3 regions of the Ureibacillus sp. FSL W8-0352 genome follow, and region 1 is predicted to be linked to each of the others. Evidence: riboswitches for the same ligand, from Rfam matches in the RefSeq annotation. Region 1 holds a riboswitch; each other region holds the start of a gene.
The links. A riboswitch is a leader RNA that binds a small molecule or an ion and turns the genes downstream of it on or off. The one in region 1 is predicted to bind cobalamin.
Positions count from the first base shown of each region.

Region 2: another riboswitch for cobalamin. It lies ahead of NST98_RS03250 (energy-coupling factor ABC transporter permease); the one in region 1 lies ahead of cobT (nicotinate-nucleotide--dimethylbenzimidazole phosphoribosyltransferase).
Region 3: another riboswitch for cobalamin. It lies ahead of NST98_RS10255 ((2Fe-2S) ferredoxin domain-containing protein); the one in region 1 lies ahead of cobT (nicotinate-nucleotide--dimethylbenzimidazole phosphoribosyltransferase).

Region 1 covers NZ_JBBOQT010000001.1:1,473,196-1,481,205, forward strand. Annotated here, with positions in the region: gene NST98_RS07585 (IS4 family transposase) at 857-2,218, shown strand; partial or broken gene NST98_RS07590 (ABC transporter ATP-binding protein) at 2,221-3,920, opposite strand; gene NST98_RS07595 (ABC transporter ATP-binding protein) at 3,913-5,652, opposite strand; cobalamin riboswitch at 5,725-5,897, shown strand; gene cobT (nicotinate-nucleotide--dimethylbenzimidazole phosphoribosyltransferase) at 5,989-7,062, shown strand; gene NST98_RS07605 (hypothetical protein) at 7,136-7,279, opposite strand; gene NST98_RS07610 (hypothetical protein) at 7,777-7,920, opposite strand.
Region 2 covers NZ_JBBOQT010000001.1:633,422-641,431, reverse strand. Annotated here, with positions in the region: gene cobJ (precorrin-3B C(17)-methyltransferase) at 1-1,564, opposite strand, end outside; gene NST98_RS03265 (energy-coupling factor ABC transporter ATP-binding protein) at 1,573-2,427, opposite strand; gene cbiQ (cobalt ECF transporter T component CbiQ) at 2,429-3,211, opposite strand; gene NST98_RS03255 (energy-coupling factor ABC transporter substrate-binding protein) at 3,208-3,501, opposite strand; partial or broken gene NST98_RS03250 (energy-coupling factor ABC transporter permease) at 3,503-4,250, opposite strand; cobalamin riboswitch at 4,369-4,547, opposite strand; gene NST98_RS03245 (acyl-CoA carboxylase subunit beta) at 4,754-6,301, opposite strand; gene mce (methylmalonyl-CoA epimerase) at 6,320-6,718, opposite strand; gene prli42 (stressosome-associated protein Prli42) at 6,844-6,936, shown strand; gene NST98_RS03230 (BrxA/BrxB family bacilliredoxin) at 7,169-7,609, opposite strand; gene meaB (methylmalonyl Co-A mutase-associated GTPase MeaB) at 7,728-8,010, opposite strand, start outside.
Region 3 covers NZ_JBBOQT010000001.1:2,000,455-2,008,464, forward strand. Annotated here, with positions in the region: gene NST98_RS10225 (FecCD family ABC transporter permease) at 1-803, opposite strand, end outside; partial or broken gene NST98_RS10230 (IS4 family transposase) at 1,003-2,338, opposite strand; gene NST98_RS10235 (energy-coupling factor ABC transporter ATP-binding protein) at 2,697-3,542, opposite strand; gene cbiQ (cobalt ECF transporter T component CbiQ) at 3,719-4,276, opposite strand; gene NST98_RS10245 (energy-coupling factor ABC transporter substrate-binding protein) at 4,273-4,557, opposite strand; partial or broken gene NST98_RS10250 (energy-coupling factor ABC transporter permease) at 4,559-5,297, opposite strand; gene NST98_RS10255 ((2Fe-2S) ferredoxin domain-containing protein) at 5,294-5,692, opposite strand; cobalamin riboswitch at 5,818-6,009, opposite strand; gene rraA (ribonuclease E activity regulator RraA) at 6,069-6,554, opposite strand; partial or broken gene NST98_RS17320 (transposase) at 6,609-7,864, opposite strand; gene ltrA (group II intron reverse transcriptase/maturase) at 7,979-8,010, opposite strand, start outside.

The DNA of each region.
Region 1 (8,010 bases):
ACTCCTAAATTGATAAGTAATTATATCATACTCTTGTTATGCTAGTGGAGCTGCTGCTTATATAAGATATATTAGTTTAATTGGTAATGTTGTTGAGTATTATAAATGAAATCCATTAAAAGGATTCATACATTTTTCCCACACTCTTTAAAGATGAGTTTGCGGAAAAATCCAATAGTTTGTTGAGCATCAAAAGTAGTCACGAGGTATTTTCATGCATAAAAAAGACCCTTTCCACCGAAGTGAAAAGAGTCGCGAAACGTATATATTAACGTTTTGAGAAATATACAGATAAATTCTAAGTGTATTGAATACATCTGAATCCATTTATATCAACGTTTTGGGAGTTGTTATATGGATTAAAATGTATGAAAAAGTATTAAAGATGGTATTACTTGAACCAATTTGAACCAATAAGATAGATGTTAGTTGAATACTATAAATTTATTCATTAGAGTGGCTTAAAAATAATTAATAAGAGTCATTTCCTACTATTTACTTGGTTAAATAACTTTTTATTTTTCCTAGTTGTTTTAATTCTTGTTGTTTCATGTAATTTTCCATGAAATCTAAATCTAAATTCCCTTCATTGTTAATAGGTAACATTAATTTATCACTTTTTTGTGAACGTCAACCCCAAATGAACATTTTTTTCTCATTTACGGTGAACACTTTTTGTTAGTTACTCAACTTTCGCAGAGTAATATCTTATTGCAACTCTTGATATGACTGTTTTATATCGTCTTTCATTATTTCTCTTGTTTTTTATTGATTTTATTTTTTTAAAAGAAAAAGACACCTATCTTTTGGTAAAATTATGGTGAACAAACCAAATACCAAAGAAGGTGTCACCATTATGATAACGAAAAAAGATACTTTTGCACAACTACCAAAAGAACTTGAACGAAGATTTTCTGAATTAAATATAGGCAAACATTTGAGAAAAGCGAGAATTACTAAGGGATTTGGTTATTCATGCTTATCTATTTTCCGTCTTATTTTTTTGCTTGTTTTCCAATATAAAAATTGGTTTCAAGCACTTCAAAGTAAGAAAGCCGTGGACTTACCTAAAAAAGATACGATCTACCGTTTTCTAAATTCATCTACTTATGCTTGGCGAACTTTTTTACTTTCCTTATGTCAAGATCTTACTGGACGTATAAAAAAGCTTACATCAAACAACAGAGTGAAGGTGTTTATTGTTGATGATTCACTCTTTTCACGCAACCGAAGCAAGTCTGTTGAACTTCTTTCACGAGTATTTGATCATACAGAGAAACGATTCTATAAGGGGTTTCAGTTGCTTACTCTTGGTTGGTCTGATGGATATTCTTTTCTACCTGTAGACTTTGCTTTATTGAGTTCAGCGAAAAAGGAAAATCAACTTAACGGGGTCGATGAATCCATTGATAAACGCACTTCCGGCTACAAGCGTCGTCTTGAAGCACAACAAGATAAGCCAAGCGTTGTCTCTGCTTTATTGGATCATGCCTTAAATGCAGGAATTACAGCTGATTATGTGTTAATGGATACTTGGTTTACGCATGAGCCTTTGATTGAAAAAATCACGGATAAAGGTTTATTTGTCATTGGTATGGTCAAGCAGCTAAAACAACGTTATTTCATAGATGGTGAAGCCCATACTCTGGATGAACTCTTTAAAAAAGCAAAGCGTACCATGGAAAAGAAAGACCTACTCGGTTCGATCCATGTTCATCTTGCAAAAGGACGACAAGTCAAGATTGTATTCGTGCGTAACCGCAATAAAAAGAGTGAATGGTTAGCCATTTTGAGTACAGATACCACACTTTCAGATGAAGAAATTGTGCGTATTTACGGGATGCGCTGGGACATCGAAACATTTTTCAAGTGTACCAAATCATTGCTTAACCTAGCAAAAGAATTTCAAGGTCGTTCGTATGATCTGTTGATTAGTCATACAACGATTGTGTTTACTCGCTTTATACTCTTAGAGTGGGAGCGTAGACAAAACAACGATCCTAAAACGATTGGAAATCTCTTTTTTCTATTATGTGAAGATGTAAAAGATATGAATCTAGAGAGTGCATTGAATCAATTATTAGCGATCTTCCAAACATTAGCAGAAGCTAATGTTTGTTTGAACATGGAATTATTTAAAAGTAAAGTACAAGAATGGATTGCGTCTTTACCCAATTACATCAAGAGATGTCTGACAATATCTGTGTGCGAAAGTTGAGTAACTAAAATTTGATGAGCATTTTCAATTGTTTTAAACGATGGGCAATGACGAAACTAGTACGGCCCTTCATTAAGTTATTTAAACCTTTTTGAATATGTACTTCCGTCATCGTATCCACACTGGAAGTGGCTTCATCTAAAATTAAAATATCTGGATCTTTCAATATTGCTCGAGCAATGGCAATAAGCTGCCTCTGCCCTTGACTTAAATTTTTTCCGCCGGAATTCAATTTTGTTTCATATTGATTCGGCAAATATTTAATAAAGGAGTCGGCATAAGCAATTTTTGCTGCTCTTTCTACTTCTTCATCGGTTGCATCTAATTTTCCGTATCGAATATTTTCTCTTACTGTCCCTGAAAATAAATAGGTATCTTGCAGCACAACTCCGATGGAATCTCGCAAATGCTCCATTGGGTAAGAACGAATTTCTTCTCCATCTATTAAAATTTCGCCACTCGATACATCATAAAACCTACTGAGTAATTGAACAATCGTAGTTTTTCCAGAACCAGTTGGACCTACAAGGGCAATCATCTCACCAGGATTGGCTTGGAAAGAAATATTTTGTAACACCGGCTTATCCTTTTCGTAATGGAAATATACATTTCGAAACTCCACTTTCCCTTCTAGTGATTTTCTTGGAAGGGAATAGGGTGAATCCATAATTTCGATTCGCTCATCTAAAACTTCAAATACCCGTTCAGCACCTGCAATCGCCGCTTGAAAAGTATTTATCAAGTTCGATAGTTGATTGATCGGCCTAAAAAACTGTCTTGCATATGTTATAAAGGCAGCAATGACACCAACTGTTACGAGGGAATTGACTGCCAGTACAGCACCAACTCCAACAATTAAGCCTTGTCCAATATTATTTATAAAGTTATTTGTTGGAGGTAGAAAACCTGAAACGATTTCCGATTGCATTGCAGAATAGCGCAACTTCTCATTTCTTTCTTTAAATTGTTGAATTGTTTGCTTTTCCTTTCCAAAAAGAGTAACGATTTCTGAATTTGAAATAGTTTCTTCTATAAATCCATTTAAGTTTCCTAAATCCCGTTGTCGATTTCTGTAATTCACACTACTACGCTTTACGATTTGTTTTGTCGTCCAAAAAATTAATGGGATGACACATAGTGTAACTATCGCTAACATCCAATTTAAATACACCATTGCAATAGCAGTCCCAACGATCGTTAAAATAGAAGAAACGATTTGAATGACACTTTGAGAAAGAGCAAAATTTAAATTATCGATGTCGTTTGTCATACGACTCATTAAATCCCCTTGCTGCTTTTTATCGAAAAAAGGAATGGGCAATGATTGTATTTTTTCAAACAATAACATCCTTAAATGTTGAATTGTTTTTAACGTTGCCCGGATCATTATAAACGTTTGCAACCATGTTAATATAGAAGAAACTATAAATATTGCTGCAAGTAAAATCCCCATCCGAATGGTTCCTTCAATATCGAGGGGTAAAATATATTCATCGATGATTATTCCAATAAGCAAAGGTCCTAAAATGCTTAAAATAGAAGTAATAAACACTAACAATATTACAGAAACAATGCCCAATCTTTGTAATTTTAAGTAGCTCCAAATCCGTTTTAATGTTTCTTTTTGATTTTTCGGCTTTGCCGTCGGTCCTTGCCCACGACCGCCTCCTCTTCCGGAAATGGACTCCTGTAATCTATTCATGAATAGCACCTCCATTATTCACTTGAGTTGCTACAATTTCTTTGTAATATATATTTGTCTCCAACAATTCATCATGAGTTCCTTTCGCAACAATGCGGCCGTCTTCTAGCACAATTATTAAGTCCGCATGTTGAATGGAAGAAATTTTTGACGATACGATAAATTTCGTACTTTCACTATTATTTTCTTTCATATTATTTTGAATGATTTTTTCTGAAATACTATCTACTGCAGACGTTGTATCATCTAACACTAATATTTTTGGCTTTCGAATGAGGGCACGACTCATCGCTAGACGTTGTTTTTGTCCTCCAGATAAATTCGTTGCTCCTTGTGTTAGTTCGTGTTGTTCTTTATAATCTAATTTTTCAACGAATTCAAAAGCATTTGATGCGATTAACGCCTCTTGTATCTCCTTTTTGGATGCATCATTTTTTCCATATTTCAAGTTTTCTTCAATCGTTGTAGAGAATAACGTTGCCTTTTGTAGAGCGAAGGCTAATGAATTTCGTAAAGTTTCAATGTTGTATTGTTGGATTGGAATACCGTCAATGTAAATCGTTCCTTCATCTACATCCATTAAACGGGCAAGCAACTTAATGAGAGTCGATTTCCCACTCCCTGTCATCCCGATAATACCGACCGTACTACCGGCTTTCACTTCAAATGAAATATCTTTTAATACTGGCTCTCCTAGTTTCGTATAAGAAAAACTCACGTGTTCAAATTTCACATCGCCTTTAATTTCTTTAGTAACTGGATTTTTTACATTGGTAATATCCGGGCTTTCCTCTAATACGTCTACAACTCGTTCCGCACTTGGAATGGCACGAGCAATTTGAATAAGTACGTTGCTGGAGCTCATTAAACCGTTCATTATCATCATTAAATAGTTGATAAATGCAACGATTACCCCAATTTCAATTGTACCTGCTTCAACTTTCACTACCCCTAGCATTAGCGCTAAAACAATTCCGATATTTACAACGAACTGAGTAATTGGCATTAACGCAGCTACAACTTGATCTGCTGTCATATTCCGTTTCGTTATGCGATCGTTTACTACTTTAAATTGCTTTACTTGAAACGCCATTCGGTTAAATGCTTTAATGACACGAATTCCTGCAAGGTTTTCTTGTACCCGAGTATTAATTTGGTCCATCGCTTCTTGTACTTTTCGAAACAACACTATCGATAATTTAATAAATACATATAAACTAATGATTAATACTGGAACTACAAAAAATAACACCGGAAATAACTCTCTTGCAGTAAAGAAAACAACGATTACTGCTCCAATAAACATTAAAGGACCACGGACAAAAACTTTTAAAAGCATTATTAATGCTTTTTGTAACATTTCCACGTCATTCGTTAAATTCGTGATCAGCTTACCTAACGTAAATTTATCTTTATTACTATTAGAAAAGTATGTAATCGTTTCATATAAATCTGCTCTTATATCTGTTGCAAAATTTACAGCAGCTTTCGAACTATAATAGCCACAACCAGCCCCGGTAAGCCATCCTATAAAAGCACATAGCAAAATGGCAATAAACATCATAATGATGTAGGATGTGTCATTATTTGCGATTCCTTCATCGATAATTTTGTGAATAATCGTAGGCTGAATTAAATCCATCGCCACCTCTAATACCATCAATAGCGGAGCTAATATAGCAAAATGTTTATATGGTTTTAAATATTTTATAAGCTTTAATGCAGCTACCATTGATAACTCCTCTTCCATATAGATTCTTGAATCCTTGACTATAATACCACTTCATTATACATTTATTTTAAAAGTAAATAGCTGTAATTAGGTGCCCGTTAAGGGAGAATAGGGAATAAAGTGAAAATCTTTAGCGGTCCCACCACTGTAATGGAGAGCAATATGGAAATGCCACTAGGAAACTGGGAAGGCCCATATATGTGATGAACCTAAGCCAGGAGACCTGCCTAATTACGCGTATACATACAGTACGATGGAAAAGTCTGTAGTTTATTTTGTTATGGAATAAACTGCGGACTTTTCCTTTTTTATTAACTGAAATATGGAGGAGATTTTATGGAATTATTAAACGCTACATTAAAACAGATTAAGGGATTAGACAAGAACATTGCGGAACAAGCCCAACAAAAAGTTGATGCTCTTTGTAAACCGTTAAAAAGTTTAGGAAAGTTAGAATCTATCGCAATTCAACTGGCGGGGATTTATAGAAAACTTGAGCTGGATGTAACGAATAAAGCGGTTATTTCATTAGCTGCGGATCATGGAGTCCATGAAGAAAATGTTTCAAATAATCCTCAATTTGTAACAGTAATGCAATCTCTTGGTTTTGCTAAAGGATTTACTGGGGTATGTGTCATTGCAAAGTCTGCTGGAGCTAAAGTGATTCCCGTAGATGTAGGTATAAAAGAAGACTTACCTAAAGATGCAGGGGTCATTATTAAAAAAGTAAAATACGGAACAGACAATATGGCAAAAGGCCCTGCAATGACGAGAGAGGAAGCAATTCAATCGATTGAAGTTGGTATTGAAGTTGCTAATGAACAAATAAAAAATGGTATGAATGTACTTGCCACGGGAGAAATGGGCATTTGCAATACAACTGCTAGCTCCGCAGTTTTATCTGTTTTCCATCAATGTGATCCTTCTATCGTTACGGGAAAAGGAGCTGGTGTAGACAGTATTGAACACAAAATATCGGTCATTCGACAAGCAATTCAAGTAAATCAACCGAACCCTGACGATGCCATTGATGTTCTATCAAAAGTTGGTGGTTTGGAATTAGGTGGGATGGCGGGAGTTGTATTAAGTGCTGCTGCAAATCGAGTACCTGTAGTCATTGATGGGTTTATTTCAACAGTTGCTGCACTCATTGCGTATCAACTAGAACCGAAAGTAAAAGATTATATTATACCTTCTCATTTTTCTGAAGAGCTTGGTGCAAAAATTGCAAATCAAGTGTTAGGGATAGAACCATTGTTACATATGAATATGTGTTTAGGTGAAGGTTCCGGGGCTGCATTAGCATTCCCATTACTTGATGCAGCAAGCGCAATGATGAATCATATGACAACTTTAGAAGAATCCCAACAATATATGCAACAAATTATGTCAAAACAACAATCGATTTAATCGAGTAGGAGGGAGTGATTAGCTCCCGTCCTCTCACACCACCGTACGTACGGTTCCGTATACGGCGGTTCAATTAAGATAATTGACGCAAGTTTTCATAACTTCCGTGAATAGCTGTTCTCTTTATGCCAGTGGTCACTCCACCCTCCAAGAGGACTCCCACGGGATTCACCGCTTCCTTCCTCAAGTGAGGTACTATGTTTTCTGTGTTCATCATGACTCACTGAATGCCAAGGGCTATTCTCTCTTAATTGTTCGGTCCTTCTTAGTAGTTCTAAACCAACTAATACTATGACCTCTGCTGACTTCTGACGGTTCAGCTACTTATCACTAAGTAGGTTATGAAGCGAACTTCACCTATCCGCCAGACCTCCCCGGGTAAGTACATGCACTTTCACACCATCTATCCGCCTCATTTACTCGATATGACCTTCGACAGAAAGAGCTTTGTTTTGTTTCGCAAACTCACTCAATCATACCTAGCCTTATATGAGGTTCGTGTTCCTCGGACCGGTGTTTTGCCTCCAGCTTCCTTCAGATTCCGCGTCACCACGGACACCCTTGCTCTTGGCTAACCTCTACTTCTGTCTTCGGGGTTCGGGACTTACACCCTATAGTTCATGTACATGCCGGGCGCACAATCGAGTAGGAGGGAGTGATTAGCTCCCGTCCTCTCACACCACCGTACGTACGGTTCCGTATACGGCGGTTCAATTAAGATAATTGACGCAAGTTTTCATAACTTCCGTGAATAGCTTGTCTTCTTATGCCAGTGGTCACTCCACCCTCCAAGAGGTCTCCCACGGGATTCACCGCTTCCTTCCTCAAGTGAGGTACTACGTTTTCTGTGTTCATCATGACTCACTGAATGCCAAGGGCTATTCTCTCTTAATTGTTCGGTCCTTCTTAGTAGTTCTAAACCAACTAATACTATGACCTCTGCTGACT
Region 2 (8,010 bases), 840 kb from region 1:
GTTCATTATCTTGATATTCGTAGCCTGCTAGCACTTTTTTCCGTTTAAAATATTTAAATAGTCTTTCATTTGGATGAGCATGTTCTTTATATTCCTCAATAATTTTTTCGATTAAATCAACTAATTGATCCGCTTCTAATCCTTCTTCAATTAATTGTCCAGGATGGGCCGTACGCCCAACTGGTTTTGCCCCTAAAAACACATCAAACTTACCTTTTCGGTAAACGATTCCGATATCTTCCATAACTGCGTTGTAACAAGCCATTCCGCATCCATTAATACCGATCTTTAATTCTTTCGGCATGGCTTTTCCTCCAAATCGTCTTTGAAGTTCTTCCGCGTATGGAATGGAATCAGCTTTTTCACCATCACAAAAATCACAAGCTTTTACCGTAACGACATTTCCAACCGGCATCACTAGCAATCCAACGTTTGATATTTGCTCTACTATTTTATTAGGATTATTGGTTGGAATACTTATGAGTAACTGATGATCCCTTGAATAGTCCATCCTTCCTTCATTTCCCACAATTTCTGCTAACAGCTGAAATTGCTCCGGAGTAAATCGTTTGTTTGCCACTCCAGGGCTTACCGCAAATTCAAAAATAGACATATTGCTTGGCTGTTCTACAACGAAATGTTGCTTTTGATCTAGCATGGCAATTGCTTCACATGCAAGTTGAAATGGCGTTTTTTGTTTAAATAGTTCACTTTCTTTCGACTCTAGATTTTCTAAAGACCAAGGTTCAGCTTCCTTTTTTAATCGTTCATGAGGTTTCAATGGTTGAATCTCGCTATCAAGCGTATATTTTCGTTTGTATCCTCTCGGTGTAATCATTAAGTCATCATACACAAAAGTGGAAGAATTTCCGATAATCACCGTTGTGAGCATACCAATCTCGTAATCTAGCATTTTTTCTAGCGTAGTAATTACAATATTTTGTCTCTCACGATAAGCACTCTTTACGAGTCCAACAGGCGTATTCGGTGACCGGTATTTTAATAAAATTCTCCTAGCCTCTACAATTTGTTTTGTTCTCCTACCGCTTTTAGGATTATATAAAGCAATTACAAAATCTGCTGCTGCCGCTGCTTCCAGTCTTTTTTCAATAATAGACCATGGCGTTAAATGGTCGCTTAAACTAATTGTGCATGAATCATGCATTATTGGAGCTCCAAGAAGGGAACCGCAAGAATGAACTGCAGAAATGCCAGGAATAACTTCAATTTCAACCCCGGTTTCTTTATTCCACCCTTGTTCAACGAGCACTTCATAAATTAAACCAGCCATACCGTATACACCTGAATCACCACTTGAAATGACCGACACATGGTGCCCCGCTTCAGCAAGTTTTATTGCCGCTTGTGCTCGTGATACTTCCTCTGTCATCCCTGTACTAATAATTTGTTGTTTGGAATCTAATAAATCTTTAATTAGCTCGACGTAAGTTTTATAGCCAATGATTGTATCACTAGCTTTGATTGCTTCAACTGCACGATAGGTAATGTGATTAGCATCACCTGGACCAAATCCGACAATGTAAAGCTTTCCCTTCAAACTCATCACCCCTTTTAATTCTTTGCCTTCATGAAACAATCATGAAGAACATCTATTACTTTTTCTTTTGAACGTACATCATCTAGTTTTGAAATGAGTCCTTGCATTTTCATCATTTGCGCAATTTCGAATATTATGGATGTTTCTAAATTTGCTTTTTTCACAATGTCCTTGTTTTCTTCAAACAAACGATAAAAAGCACCGTGATATAACATTTCTCCATGATGCATCACAACGACTTCGTCAGCCCATTCATAAGCAAAGTCAATATCATGAGTAGAAAGAATGAGTGTTCTCCCGTCACAATGAAGTTCGTTTAACAATTTTCGTATTTTCCTTGTGTAATAAATATCTAAAGATGCAGTCGGCTCATCTAATATGATGACTTCAGGATCCATAGCAAGAACTCCAGCGATGGAAACTCGCTTTTTTTGCCCAACACTTAAAAAGTGAATCGGTTTATCTAATAATGATTCAACATCTGTTTGATTAATTGCTTTCTCTATCAACGACTTTCGTTCCTGTTCTGCTAAATGTAAATTAAATGGCCCATAGGCAATATCATCCCAAACAGTTCCATTAAACAACTGGGTTTCTGGATTTTGAAAAACAATTCCAACCTTGCGTCTAACATTTAACAATTCTTTTTTTGAATAGGATAATGGTTGTCCTTTAAAATAAATTGTTCCGGAGGTTGGTTTTAATAAACCATTTAAATGCAATATTAAAGTGGATTTCCCTGCTCCATTACTACCTAACAAAGCAATTTTTTTTCCTTGATCAATTTGTAAATTTATTTTTTGTAAAGCTTCTGTTCCATCTTCATAGGTATAAGAAACTTCTTTCAATTCAAACAAAGGAGTATTCATTTTAACCAACTCTCCCAACGGTGAAATAAAAGACGATAATGAACAAATTCACTAACAACGTAAATATCCAACTACTTGTTGAAAAATGAAGTTCTCTTGAAATGACTGCTGAATATCCATCTACACTTCTTGCATTTATCGCATTATTTAAGTCTTTCATTTCTTGAAATACCTTAATAAACAAAGCACTGATTATAAGTCCAATTGATTTGATAGAATTTAATAAAGAACTGTGACCTAACCTTGCTATTTGTGCAAGATAGATTGTCCTGCTGGAATCAAGAAATATATATATAAATCGATACATTAATGCAATTAAATCCAATAAAGTAGTTGGTACTTTACAACACCTTAATCCATATAGAAAATCTTGAATCGTCGTAGATAAAATTAAAAAATACAAACAACTAATACTCGATAAAGCAACAACAAATAGCATCAATGCCTTTTCAACACTCGTTATCGAAATTGAAATCGTGACGGGACCAATAATAGATTGAAAAATGGCACCTTCTATAGGGTTAGTTGAAAAATTGAGTAAAATGACTAGTATACTTGAAATTAGAAATACCACTGGAATAAGCAATAACTTCAAATATAGACGAATCGGAACTTTTCCGATTATTAAAGTAATAACTGTCATGATGCAAAATATGAATATGGATGTAAGAACATTTTGAAATACGATATTCAATATTAATGGAATAAGAGCAAATCCCATTTTTTCGATTGGGTGTTTATTTCTTAAAGGTGATTGATAAGCGAAATATTCTAACATTCTCATTTCTGTATCTCTGCATTTCCGCCCCTATTCCGGCCTCGCATATATCCTATAAAGTAACCAATGAACCCTGCACCGATTGCTCCTTGTAGTACGAATAATAAACTTTCTATTTCACCACTAGGAGGCTCCCAAATACTTGAAAACCATGGTTCATAGGATTGGTTCAGTGCTGTAATTAATTCTTCCGCTTCTCCGTCTGCACCACCATATTCTGCATCTCCGTTAAAAATCAGCGGGACAATCATTAAAAAAATGATCAAAATTAATAAAAGCATATTCTTTTTTAACATCTTACTTCACCTCCTGAGGTTTCTTTAGTACTTGAAGTAACTTTAATTCTCTTTCGTTGTATTTCAATAAGAAATTCATCACCATTACTGAAATCAATCCTTCAATAATTGCTAATGGTACCTGTGTAACAGCGAATACGCCAGCAAACTTTACAAATGAAGCGAAAATTCCACCAACTTCAGATGGAAAGGCTAGTGCAAGTTGAATAGATGTAATGACATATGTACCTAAATCTGCCAATGTTGCTGCTGAGAAAACTGCTAGAGTAAAGGGCAAACCGATCCTATTGAAGCCTTTAAATACTCCATAGGCGATAAAAGGTCCAGCAATCGCCATCGAAAACGCATTGGCGCCAAGCGTTGTTAAACCTCCATGGGCTAATTAATAATGATTGGAATAATAACACGATGGTACCTAAAACACTCATTACAAATGGTCCAAATAATACGGTTCCTAACCCAACACCCGTAGGATGAGAACAACTTCCAGTAACCGAAGGAATTTTTAATGCGGATAATACAAAAGTGAATGCACCCGATAAACCTAGTAATAACTTCGTCTCAGCATTTCTCTTTACTAAACTACTCATTTTCTTTAATCCAATGATTAAAAAAGGGAATGTAAGGAGCCACCAAAATATTGCCCACTTGATTGGTAAAAAACCTTCCATGATATGCATAGCAAAAGCTGTATTAGGAATGATTAATAATACTGCTAGAAAGTAAAGTATTTTGATTGAGACTTTCATAAAATTCCTCCTAAAATGAAAATTTGAAAATAAAAAAACACTGCCAAATTAGCAGTGTCCCACAATAAGACATAATAATCCAATCATGCCTATTCGTGTACCTATCCTCGTAGGACACTACCATCCACTCCATACGGCAGGTCTCCTGGCTTAGAGTCATCGCTACAAAATCGCCTTCCCGTTTGCACAGTGGCATTTGATTTTGAGCTCCTCTTCACAGTGGCGGGACCGCACTAGATTCTCACTAGTTTCCCTTTTAAGCTAATTTTCATTAGCACCGTATAGATTATTCAGTTGTTGAAATTTAGTTGAATTGTAGCATATTGTTTGAAAAATTTCTATATCTTTCTATAAATAAGACAAAATAATTACTAAATTCATATAATATTCATTACCTTTTGATATGAAATATTGTTAGAACCAATTTGAATTTTTGGAAAAATCGAAGTACAAACTGGGATTAGCTTGTGCTTCTAATGGTACGTAATTGGAAATTTTCACAATTATAGCGGAATATTTCCGTGTTTTTTCTTAGGTCTTGATTCTTCTTTATTTTCAAGCATTTCTAATCCTTGAATTAACTTAATGCGAGTTTCTCTTGGATCGATTACATCATCAACCATTCCAAGTGAAGCAGCAACATATGGATTAGCAAATTTTTCTTTATATTCCTCAATTTTTGCTTGGCGTGTAGCTTCCGGATCTTCTGAATTTGCAATTTCGTTCGCAAAGATGATGTTAGCAGCTCCAGCAGCACCCATTACGGCTATCTCTGCATTTGGCCAAGCGAATACTAAATCTGCACCAATGGCTTTTGAATTTAGCGCAACGTATGCTCCACCATATGCTTTTCGTAAAATGACTGTAATTTTTGGAACGGTTGCTTCAGAATAAGCATATAAGATTTTAGCACCGTGACGAATGATACCGCCATGTTCCTGTTTAACGCCAGGGAAGAATCCTGATACGTCTTCAAATGTAATGATTGGAATATTGAATGCATCACAAGTGCGAATGAAACGGGCAGCTTTATCGGATGAGTCAATATCAAGACCACCTGCTAAGGCCTTTGGTTGGTTACAAACTAATCCAACAGATTGTCCAGCAATACGAGCAAATCCTACAACAATGTTTTTCGCAAATTCAGAATGGACTTCCATGAAGGAACCTTCATCCACCACTTGTTCAATGACTTTACGAACATCGTAAGGACGTGTAGGTTCAATTGGAACAACGTCAATTAATTCAGGACGCCAATCGTCTCCTTCAGGGCGTGGTAATTTTGGTGCTTTTTCTTTATTACTTTGTGGTAAATAGCTTAATAATCTCTTAATTTGTTCAATCGCTTCTTCTTCAGAAGGGGCGCGGAAATGAGCGTTACCGCTGATTGTGTTATGCACTTTTGAACCGCCTAAATCTTCTGATGAAATTTTTTCTCCTGTAACCGCTTCAATTACTTTCGGACCAGTAATGAACATTTGGGATGTTTTATCCACCATTAAAATAAAGTCTGTAATTGCTGGAGAATATACAGCACCGCCAGCACATGGACCCATAATCACCGAAATTTGTGGAATAACCCCAGAATAAATCGAGTTGCGATAGAAGATGTGGCCATAACCGTCTAATGATAATACTCCTTCTTGAATACGGGCACCGCCAGAGTCATTGATGCCGATGAATGGCGCTCCATTTTTTGCAGCCAAATCCATCACTGCAGCAATTTTTTTCGCGTGCATTTCTCCTAATGCACCGCCGAATACTGTGAAATCTTGAGCAAATAAATAAACAGGACGGCCATTCACTTTACCGTATCCAGTCACAACACCGTCACCAGGGCCATTTTGTTCACCCATGCCGAAATCTGTTACTCTATGTTTAATAAATGGATTTATTTCAACGAAAGTGCCTTCATCTAGTAATAGATCAATACGTTCACGTGCTGTTAGCTTACCTTTTTCATGTTGCTTTTCAATGCGCTTGTCCCCACCGCCTAAATAAATCTCTCTTTTTCGGTCATACATTTCATCGATTTTATCTAACATATCCATGATTCCTTAACCCCTTTATCACTTTTTTTCATATAGTTCATATAAAACTCCAAAACTATCTTTTGGATGAATAAAGCATGCTTCAGCTCCCCCAGCTGCAGGTATAGGCTCTTCAGACAGAAGGCGAACTCCCTTTTCTTTTAATTCAGCCATTTTTTCTCGAATATTATCTACATTGAAACAAATGTGTTGAATTCCTTCTCCACGTTTTTGTATATGGTTATAAATCGCCCCTTCTTCACTTAAGGGTTGTAATAATTCAATATGTACATTCCCAGCATCGATAAATGCTACTCGTACATTTTGCGATGGAACCTCTTCAATTCTTTCTAATTTCAAACCTAAAACTTCAGTATAATATTTTACTGAATCGTCTAGGTTTTTTACTGCGATTCCAATATGATCGACTTTTTCCATCATGCCACCCCTTCTGTTATAGTACATAATCTATTGTAGCGAAATTACGAAATTTCCGCTACGTACTTGAGAAATTTTTCAGATTTGATAAACTAATCCTATGAAAAAAAGGAGAGAGCGAGAATATGAGCAACAAAAAATTTCAAAAAATAATAGTCTACGCGATGATTGCAATCATGTTACTTTCAACATTGGCATTCGGTTTATCATTCTTCTAACATTCTTTACAGCGGTTACAAGATATGTAATCGCTTTTTTATTTTGAAAAAATGTATATCAACCAACAACACTGTACCACAACAGCTACAATTAAAAAAATTTGATATAAAAATAAAATTAAATGATTTCTGAAAATATAGTAAGCAAATTTTCTATCTATTCATGAAATGAATAAGTTAGAATCCGCAATACTTGAATGATACGAGTATGCGGATTCTATTTTTGGTTTAATTATACTTCATCGCAATATTCTTCAAAATTGGCTTGTAAATTTGTAATAACTGACATTACATCATGTCCTTCTATTTCATGACGACCTATATCAGCGACAACTTTTCCGTCTTTCAGTAAAACAAAAGCTGGTGATGAAGGAATATGTTCGTCTCCAAAATGCGCACGTGCAGCAGCCGTTGCTTCTTTATCTTGTCCAGCAAAAACCGTTACTAGATAATCTGGACGTTTATCATAATGAATTGCACTTGCCGCTGCAGGTCGCGCAATACCTCCTGCACAGCCGCATACAGAATTAATCATGACAAGAGTAGTTCCAGGACGTGCAAAGGCCTTTTCTACATCTTCTGGGGTTCTTAATTGCTCATATCCAGCATTCTCCATTTCAGCTCGTGCAGTGGTAATAATTTCTTGCATAAATAAATCGTAATCCATACTCATACATTTCAATCTCCTTTCAAGTATTAATTTTAGCATAGAAGAAGGAAAAGTTAATTGCAAATACTTAAAAAGGATTCTCTGAAATGGGTTTTATACATGGATTACAACCTAAAGGCAGTTACTGATTGGGGAACAATTTGTGTATGCCTTGCGTTACGGTTAATTTTCCTTGCAATATTTCTTCTTCCAGCTTTTTCACTAATTCTTTGTTATCTTTATTACCAAAAAATGAATCAATTAGATGGTCGGTAATCATTGAATGGAACCAATCACTTGTTTGTTCTCGTCTTCTTGTGAACCAGTAGCTGGATTCTTTCATTTGTTTTTCAAACGATAAAATCATTTCCCAAACATCTTCCAATCCTGTTTTTTCATAGGATGAAACAGGAACAGTTTTTGAT
Region 3 (8,010 bases), 530 kb from region 1:
AGCGATGTGATTATGATGAGTCCTTTACGAAGCGTATCGATATTGACTCCAAGTGTTGCTGCAACGTCTTCTCCCATTAATAAAATATTTAAAGAGCGATATTGAAATAATAGATATACTAAGCCAACTATCACCACAACACTTGGAATAGTTAAGTACTCCCATTTAGCTCCAGCTAAACTACCCATAATCCAAAACGTTGCTTCACGAATGCCCGATTCTTTTGGTGCGAGCGTCACAATAAAATTTGTTAAAGCTGACATGATGAAAGAAACAGCAACCCCAGCTAACAGAAGGCGTGTTGTCTGAATTCTTCCTCCAACTTGAGCTAACAAATAAACAGCCACCAACGCTAACATTGCACCGAAAAAAGCTCCAAGCGACAAGGCATACTGACCGAAAAATGGTAGTGCGCCAAATAGAATTACAAGTGTTGCTGCAACAGATGAACCAGAAGAAATGCCAAGTATGTACGGATCAGCGAGTGAATTACGTACTAATGCTTGAATGACTACTCCTACAACGGAAAGTCCAGCTCCTACAACAGCTCCAAGTAAGACACGAGGTAATCGAATATCCCAAATAATTCGTTCTTGTGCTTTGCTCCAATTTACTTCAATGTGATCACCCAAAAAAGAAAGATGTGATAGAGCAATTTTCCATACTGTGAAGGGAGACATTTTGACCGGACCAAGTATAACAGCAAATGTAATGGACAATAAAAACGCACAAAAAAGAAACAAAAAAATCAAACGAAACCTTCGTTTATGGTGGTAATCTGAAAATGGAACTTGTGGAACAATTTTTTCTTTTTTCTTTAAATGATCCTGAAGCAAACGAAGCAAACCTCCCTATCTGTAATCCTCTTAAACATAGAGTACCTTCATACACATAAAAAATCCTCATTCCTATGGATAAGAACAACGAGATCGTACAATACAAAATAAGATAAGAATCATCTTTTCATCTCTCGTACACCCCTCCTTCCCAAATATTATAAACTCAACTTTCGCACACAGATATTGTCAGACATCCCTTGATGTAATTGGGTAAAGACGCAATCCATTCTTGTACTTTACTTTTAAATAATTCCATGTTCAAACAAACATTAGCTTCTGCTAATGTTTGGAAGATCGCTAATAATTGATTCAATGCACTCTCTAGATTCATATCTTTTACATCTTCACATAATAGAAAAAAGAGATTTCCAATCGTTTTAGGATCGTTGTTTTGTCTACGCTCCCACTCTAAGAGTATAAAGCGAGTAAACACAATCGTTGTATGACTAATCAACAGATCATACGAACGACCTTGAAATTCTTTTGCTAGGTTAAGCAATGATTTGGTACACTTGAAAAATGTTTCGATGTCCCAGCGCATCCCGTAAATACGCACAATTTCTTCATCTGAAAGTGTGGTATCTGTACTCAAAATGGCTAACCATTCACTCTTTTTATTGCGGTTACGCACGAATACAATCTTGACTTGTCGTCCTTTTGCAAGATGAACATGGATCGAACCGAGTAGGTCTTTCTTTTCCATGGTACGCTTTGCTTTTTTAAAGAGTTCATCCAGAGTATGGGCTTCACCATCTATGAAATAACGTTGTTTTAGCTGCTTGACCATACCAATGACAAATAAACCTTTATCCGTGATTTTTTCAATCAAAGGCTCATGCGTAAACCAAGTATCCATTAACACATAATCAGCTGTAATTCCTGCATTTAAGGCATGATCCAATAAAGCAGAGACAACGCTTGGCTTATCTTGTTGTGCTTCAAGACGACGCTTGTAGCCGGAAGTGCGTTTATCAATGGATTCATCGACCCCGTTAAGTTGATTTTCCTTTTTCGCTGAACTCAATAAAGCAAAGTCTACAGGTAGAAAAGAATATCCATCAGACCAACCAAGAGTAAGCAACTGAAACCCCTTATAGAATCGTTTCTCTGTATGATCAAATACTCGTGAAAGAAGTTCAACAGACTTGCTTCGGTTGCGTGAAAAGAGTGAATCATCAACAATAAACACCTTCACTCTGTTGTTTGATGTAAGCTTTTTTATACGTCCAGTAAGATCTTGACATAAGGAAAGTAAAAAAGTTCGCCAAGCATAAGTAGATGAATTTAGAAAACGGTAGATCGTATCTTTTTTAGGTAAGTCCACGGCTTTCTTACTTTGAAGTGCTTGAAACCAATTTTTATCGGAAAATAGATAAGCATGAATAACCAAATCCCTTAGTAATTCTCGCTTTTCTCAAATGTTTGCCTATATTTAATTCAGAAAATCTTCGTTCAAGTTCTTTTGGTAGTTGTGCAAAAGTATCTTTTTTCGTTATCATAATGGTGACACCTTCTTTGGTATTTGGTTTGTTCACCATAATTTTACCAAAAGATAGGTGTCTTTTTCTTTTAAAAAAATAAAATCAATAAAAAACAAGAGAAATAATGAAAGACGATATAAAACAGTCATATCAAGAGTTGCAATAAGATATTACTCTGCGAAAGTTGAGTTATAAATATTTCCCAGCAACATACTCTTACGAAAAGGGGCAAAGCCCCTTTACTTATGACTTTTAAAACCGTTTTCTTTTAGACTCACGCTATACATGTAACAATCACATGGTAAAGTCATTTAATACCGATGATTCTTTCTGTTTCTGCAAGTCTTTTCTTGTTATAAATGAAAAAACTTAAACACTATATCACTTTTTCACTAATACGGAGGTTTGTGCGCTCAACCATTCTCATCCATTGTTTCATTTCTTCCACATTTCGCGGGATGCGCGTATCGTGTGGAAACAATGTTTTCCATACAGAAGCAAGCAGCGGAACACCAAGACGCCATTTTTGCAATTGATGCTGCCTTGCAAATACGTCTTGCGGTGATCCTTGCATGACAATTTGTCCGTCATGCATGACAAACACGATATCTGCCCACTCTAAGACAAAATCAAAATCATGAGTAGCGATCAAAACTGTCGTGCCAGCTCGATGAATATCGTTAATCTTCTCGACAAACCTCTCGATTTGCAGGCGATCTAAATATGCCGTCGGCTCATCGAGCACTAATAATTTCGGATTCATCACCATTATGGCGGCAAGCGTCAGCCATTTTTTTTGACCGAGACTTAAATGATGAATGGGCTTGTCCAACCATGAACGTAATCCAAACTCGTCCAGCGCTTTTTCAATGAGCTCGTCCATCTCATGTTTTTTCATTCCTAAATGGTGCAGGCCAAACGCCAGCTCATCACGTACCAACGGCGCAACAAGCTGGTGTTCCGGATTTTGAAAAACGATGCCGACCTCTTTCCGCCATTTTTGCAATGTTTGACGCCGATAATCCATCTTCTCTCCATTCCAATAGATGTCTCCGGAGTCGGGCCGCAACAGCCCGTTCGCATGTAAAAATAACGTTGTCTTGCCGCATCCGTTATGACCGATAAGTGCGCATTTTTTTCCAGTGGGAACATGAAGACTTAATCCTTTTAACACGCATGGTCCGTTCGGATACGTATAATATACTTCGTCCATTTTCAGCATTGCCTGCTGCCCTCCTATCATCCAAGCCGTAGAAGCAAACATATGCCGATGGCTGCTTCCCACAGATAACATTTATTTTTTTCGTTATATGTTTCCACATGAACATAGGTCATTTCATCGGAAACTCCGCGTGCCCATAAAGCAAGGCGCAACACTTCATAGGAATGCCATATTTTTTAAAAAAGCTGGAACACCAACATCCCACCATGCCGCCAATGGTTTCCTCCATTTCTTGCTTTCATTGCTACGTATAGCTCTTCTGCTGCTTTCTCGAAAACAAATACAAACCTATACATAAAAAACAACAACTCAATGATAATGGATGGTACTTTCATTCGTTTGAGCACATACAATATCTCTGGAAACGGGGTAGTCACCAAGAGAAAAAATAAGCAAGACCATGCCGCGACCGAACGAGAGAGCAAAGACATTGCGATGAAAATTTGCGAACGGTCAATGGAAACATGAAAAGATTTGTCTATCGAAACAAGCAAAGCTGGAAAACTCATCATCAGAAACAATGCCACGACTCTGAGGGCTTTGGCGTACACCTTCCACGAAACACGCGCATAACCGATAATCCAAATGGCAAGCCAAATCGTCATCATTACTTGCGTTTTCCAGTTTCCTGTGATGGCCATCATTAATAACAGAAGCGCAAATATCACTTTTTGTTCGGGGCGTATTGTCCGCAGGCGGTTATCGTAAGCGATGGTGTCAAACTGCCGGATCATTTTGCTTCCTCTTTTCGGTTCGCCCGGCCTTTATAGACGCCGATAATATAGCCAATAATTCCGGCACCGATTGCCGCCTGCACAGAAAACAGAAACGTTTCCACCTCTCCGCCTGGCGGCTCAAATATGGTTTCCATCCAAGGTTGATAATGAGGAGCGAGCTTCTGAATCATTTTTTCCGCCTGGCCATCCGTGCCGCCAAAATCAGAGTGATGAATGAACAATAACGGCGCTACTACCAGTAAAACAGCAATAGCAAGAAGAAAAAGACTTCGCTTCATATTACACTCCCCTCTCTAACTGATTTAGTTCGCCGCTACTGTAAGTGGTTAAGAAATTCCAAACGACGACCGTAAGCAGCCCTTCTGTAATCGCCAGTGGTATTTGCGTGATAGCAAAAATGCCGGCAAATTTGGCAAACGAAGCGAAAACCCCACCTGTCGCATCCGGGAACGCCAGCGCTAATTGCAATGAGGTGACAACATATGTGGCCAAATCAGAGAAAAATGCAGCGAAAAAAATCGTCCAGCGTCGCGATATATTCTATTTTTTTCTAAAACGATAAATGCCGTAAGCCACAAGCGGGCCGACGTGCCATGGACATGGCATTTGCCCCTAATGTCGTCAATCCGCCATGTGCCAGCAATAACGCTTGAAACAGCAATAAAATGCTTCCCATCACTACCATCGTCCATGGGCCAAACAGCACCGCACCGAGTCCTACCCCCGTTGGATGTGAGCTGCTCCCAGTAACGGATGGAATTTTTAAGGCGGACAGCACAAACGTAAATGCCCCGGACAGCGCAATGAGCAGCTTTAGTTCCGGATGCTCGCGTGTAATCCGAATTAGTGAACGCATACCGATGATCAAAAATGGCAAAAAAACAAGCCACCAAAAAATCGCCCATCCAACAGGCAAAAATCCTTCCATAATATGCATCGCAAATGCCGATGTGCTGCCGGTAAACGTAAAATAGACGACTAAACCGCAAAGGAAAAGGGCGACTTTCCATTTTTTCATGCTTTCGTTCCTCCCGTTGCTTTACATAATTTCGAGATTCCTAGAGGGGCGTTTGATTGTTTTGACATCATCAATCCTTGCTTCTCTTCATAACGGTACGTTATCGTTTCTTCCAACCATTCCCCATCTCGCAAATGCCTTCGCACAAGCTCCCTTGCTTTTTCCGGCGTCACACCGTTGTACCATACGCCTTCAGGGTAAACGATGACTACACACGCGTCTTGGCAACGGCCATTGCAGCGAGTCCGCGTCGTATGTACAATGCCATCTAACTCCAGCATCGCGATTTCTTCGCGGATGGCAAGCGTTACTTCTTCTCCCCCTTTACGCATGCAGCTGCCTCCATTGCAAATCAGCACATGATGTTTCATTCCGATTAAGTTCCATGTTGTCATGTTGAGTCTCTCCTTTTTTGCAAAATAAAAAGCACCTCTATACGCAGAGGTGCAGAAAAATGCATACAAATATAGAAAAAAAAGTATACCATTCTCCCGCACGTCTACCTATAATCCCGTAGGTATCCGTCCGAACAAATAAGGCAGGTCTCCTGACTTAGGATCATCGCTTTATTGCGCCTTCCCGAAGTTTCCTTCAGTGACATGATGCAACAAAGCTCCCCATCACAGTGGCGGGTACCGTGACGGATTTTCACCGTACTTCCCTTTTAAGCCTATTCTCTAATGAGAAAGGCACCTTATTTGTTTGGCATATAATGTCGATTTTTCAAAGAACATTTCTGTTATTCATAGTAGTACAAATTTTCAAACATCGTCAACCACTTTTTTTCAATAAGTCCGTTTTCGCCAATACAATCCCGTCTTGATCAGCGTACACATAGGCGCCTGGCTCCCAACGAACGTCGCCAAATTCGAGCGCAATGTCCCGTTTTCCCTTTCCTTCTTTTTTGCTTTTCACCGGGCAAGTGCCAATCGCCATCACCCCAAGCGGCATATTGGCGATTTCTGCGGAATCGCGAATGCATCCGTGAATAATCACCCCGGCAAGCCCGCGCTCACAAGCGATCTGGGCAAGACGGTCTCCGAGCAGCGCGCAATTTCGCGAACCTTTTCCGTCTACGACCAATACGGTGCCCGCTGGAACAGTTTCGAGCGCCTCACGAACGAGCACATTATCTTCAAATACATCGACCGTCGCGATCGGTCCGGAAAATTCCGCTTTGCCGCCGTAAGATTGCATCGGCAGCTGGCATACTTGCAATTCACTTAAAAATTCATCGCATAAATCAGCTGTTTTCATCACAATCTCCTCCTTGCCATGTCTTATATTTGACATCCTTTGTCAAAACTCCTTCTGCTGGACTCCACGGTATCGTGTTAAACGAAGACCGTGGAGTTCTTTGCTTTCGGCGAAACTTCGCTCAATCGTCGATGGACGTACCGATCGCAACACTTTTCCTCTCATCGATAATCGTTGTTTCCGCATTCGTTCGTAGATATCTTGATGAACGGAAACTCGAAATACACGATCCTTTGCGCCTTTTGCGGCAGGACATCCCACACAACTTCCTTTTACTGCTGGTTTGTACTCATGATATCCAGAACGGGTGGACGTGGAATACGTGAACTTTACGCCACAGGGACACGCATACACATCGTCTGTGACTTGCTGGAACTTTACGGAACGACAATCGGGATGTTCCTTTCGATGAAAACGTCGATACGACATATACGCCAAAATCCCTTTTTTCTCTAATTCTCTTGCTAGTCGGGCGTTATAATAGCCAGCGTCTAACACGATTTCTTTAGGAGAATATCCTACTCGATGTTGAACACGCTCGATTCGCTCCATCAAAATACGATGACCAGGCACGGTGGCGGCAGTCACGTAAGCATCCAAAATAAAATTATGCAAGGTGTCAACGATTCGATGATCGTGGAACGCAAAGAGACCACGCGGATCATGTTTGACCGATAGCCCAGCATCTGGATCTGTGACGCTACAGATCATCTTTTTGGTTACCAGCTTCTCTGCTTTGGGAGCTAACGTTTTTTTCCATGCTGTTGTCGTTTTTCATTGACCAGTTGTAACACGTCCTCGTCTTCTTTCTCCACCATCGTCTGAATCACTTGGATGCGTTTCAGTCTATTGGCGTTCGCTTTTAACTCTGTTTCATCCGTTGCCCATGTCTCTGGAGACAAGAACCCATCTTCTTGAATCCGTTGAAGGACATGATCCAATAACGCTTCCCATACACCGGGATCGACCCGATGGCGAAGAAACTTGGAAACGCTGGAGTGGCAAGGGACTTTATCGGTGGGGGAAATACCTAAAAACCAGCGATATGTGGCGTGTTGCTGGATTTGTTTACAGGTAAACCGAACGGATCGAAACCCTTCCAGATACTGAATCATGAGGATTTTTACAAAAATCAATGGATCAATCGTAGGGCGACCAATGGTACTTGGATAAAATGGTTCAAGTAACTGATATACATGATTCCAATCCATCAATTTGTCGATTTGAACCAAGATATGGTTAGGATCATACATGGATTCATAAGCTTGACGATTTTGTTGAATCTCTAAGTTCGATTGGTAGTAGTACATAAGTGGTTTCTCCTAATCAGTTGTTTTCTCAACATATATCATCGAGTAGGAGGGAGCGATTAACTCCCGTCCTCTCACACCACCGTACGTACGGTTCCGTATACGGCGGTTCAATTAAGATAATTGACGCAAGTTTTCATAACGAG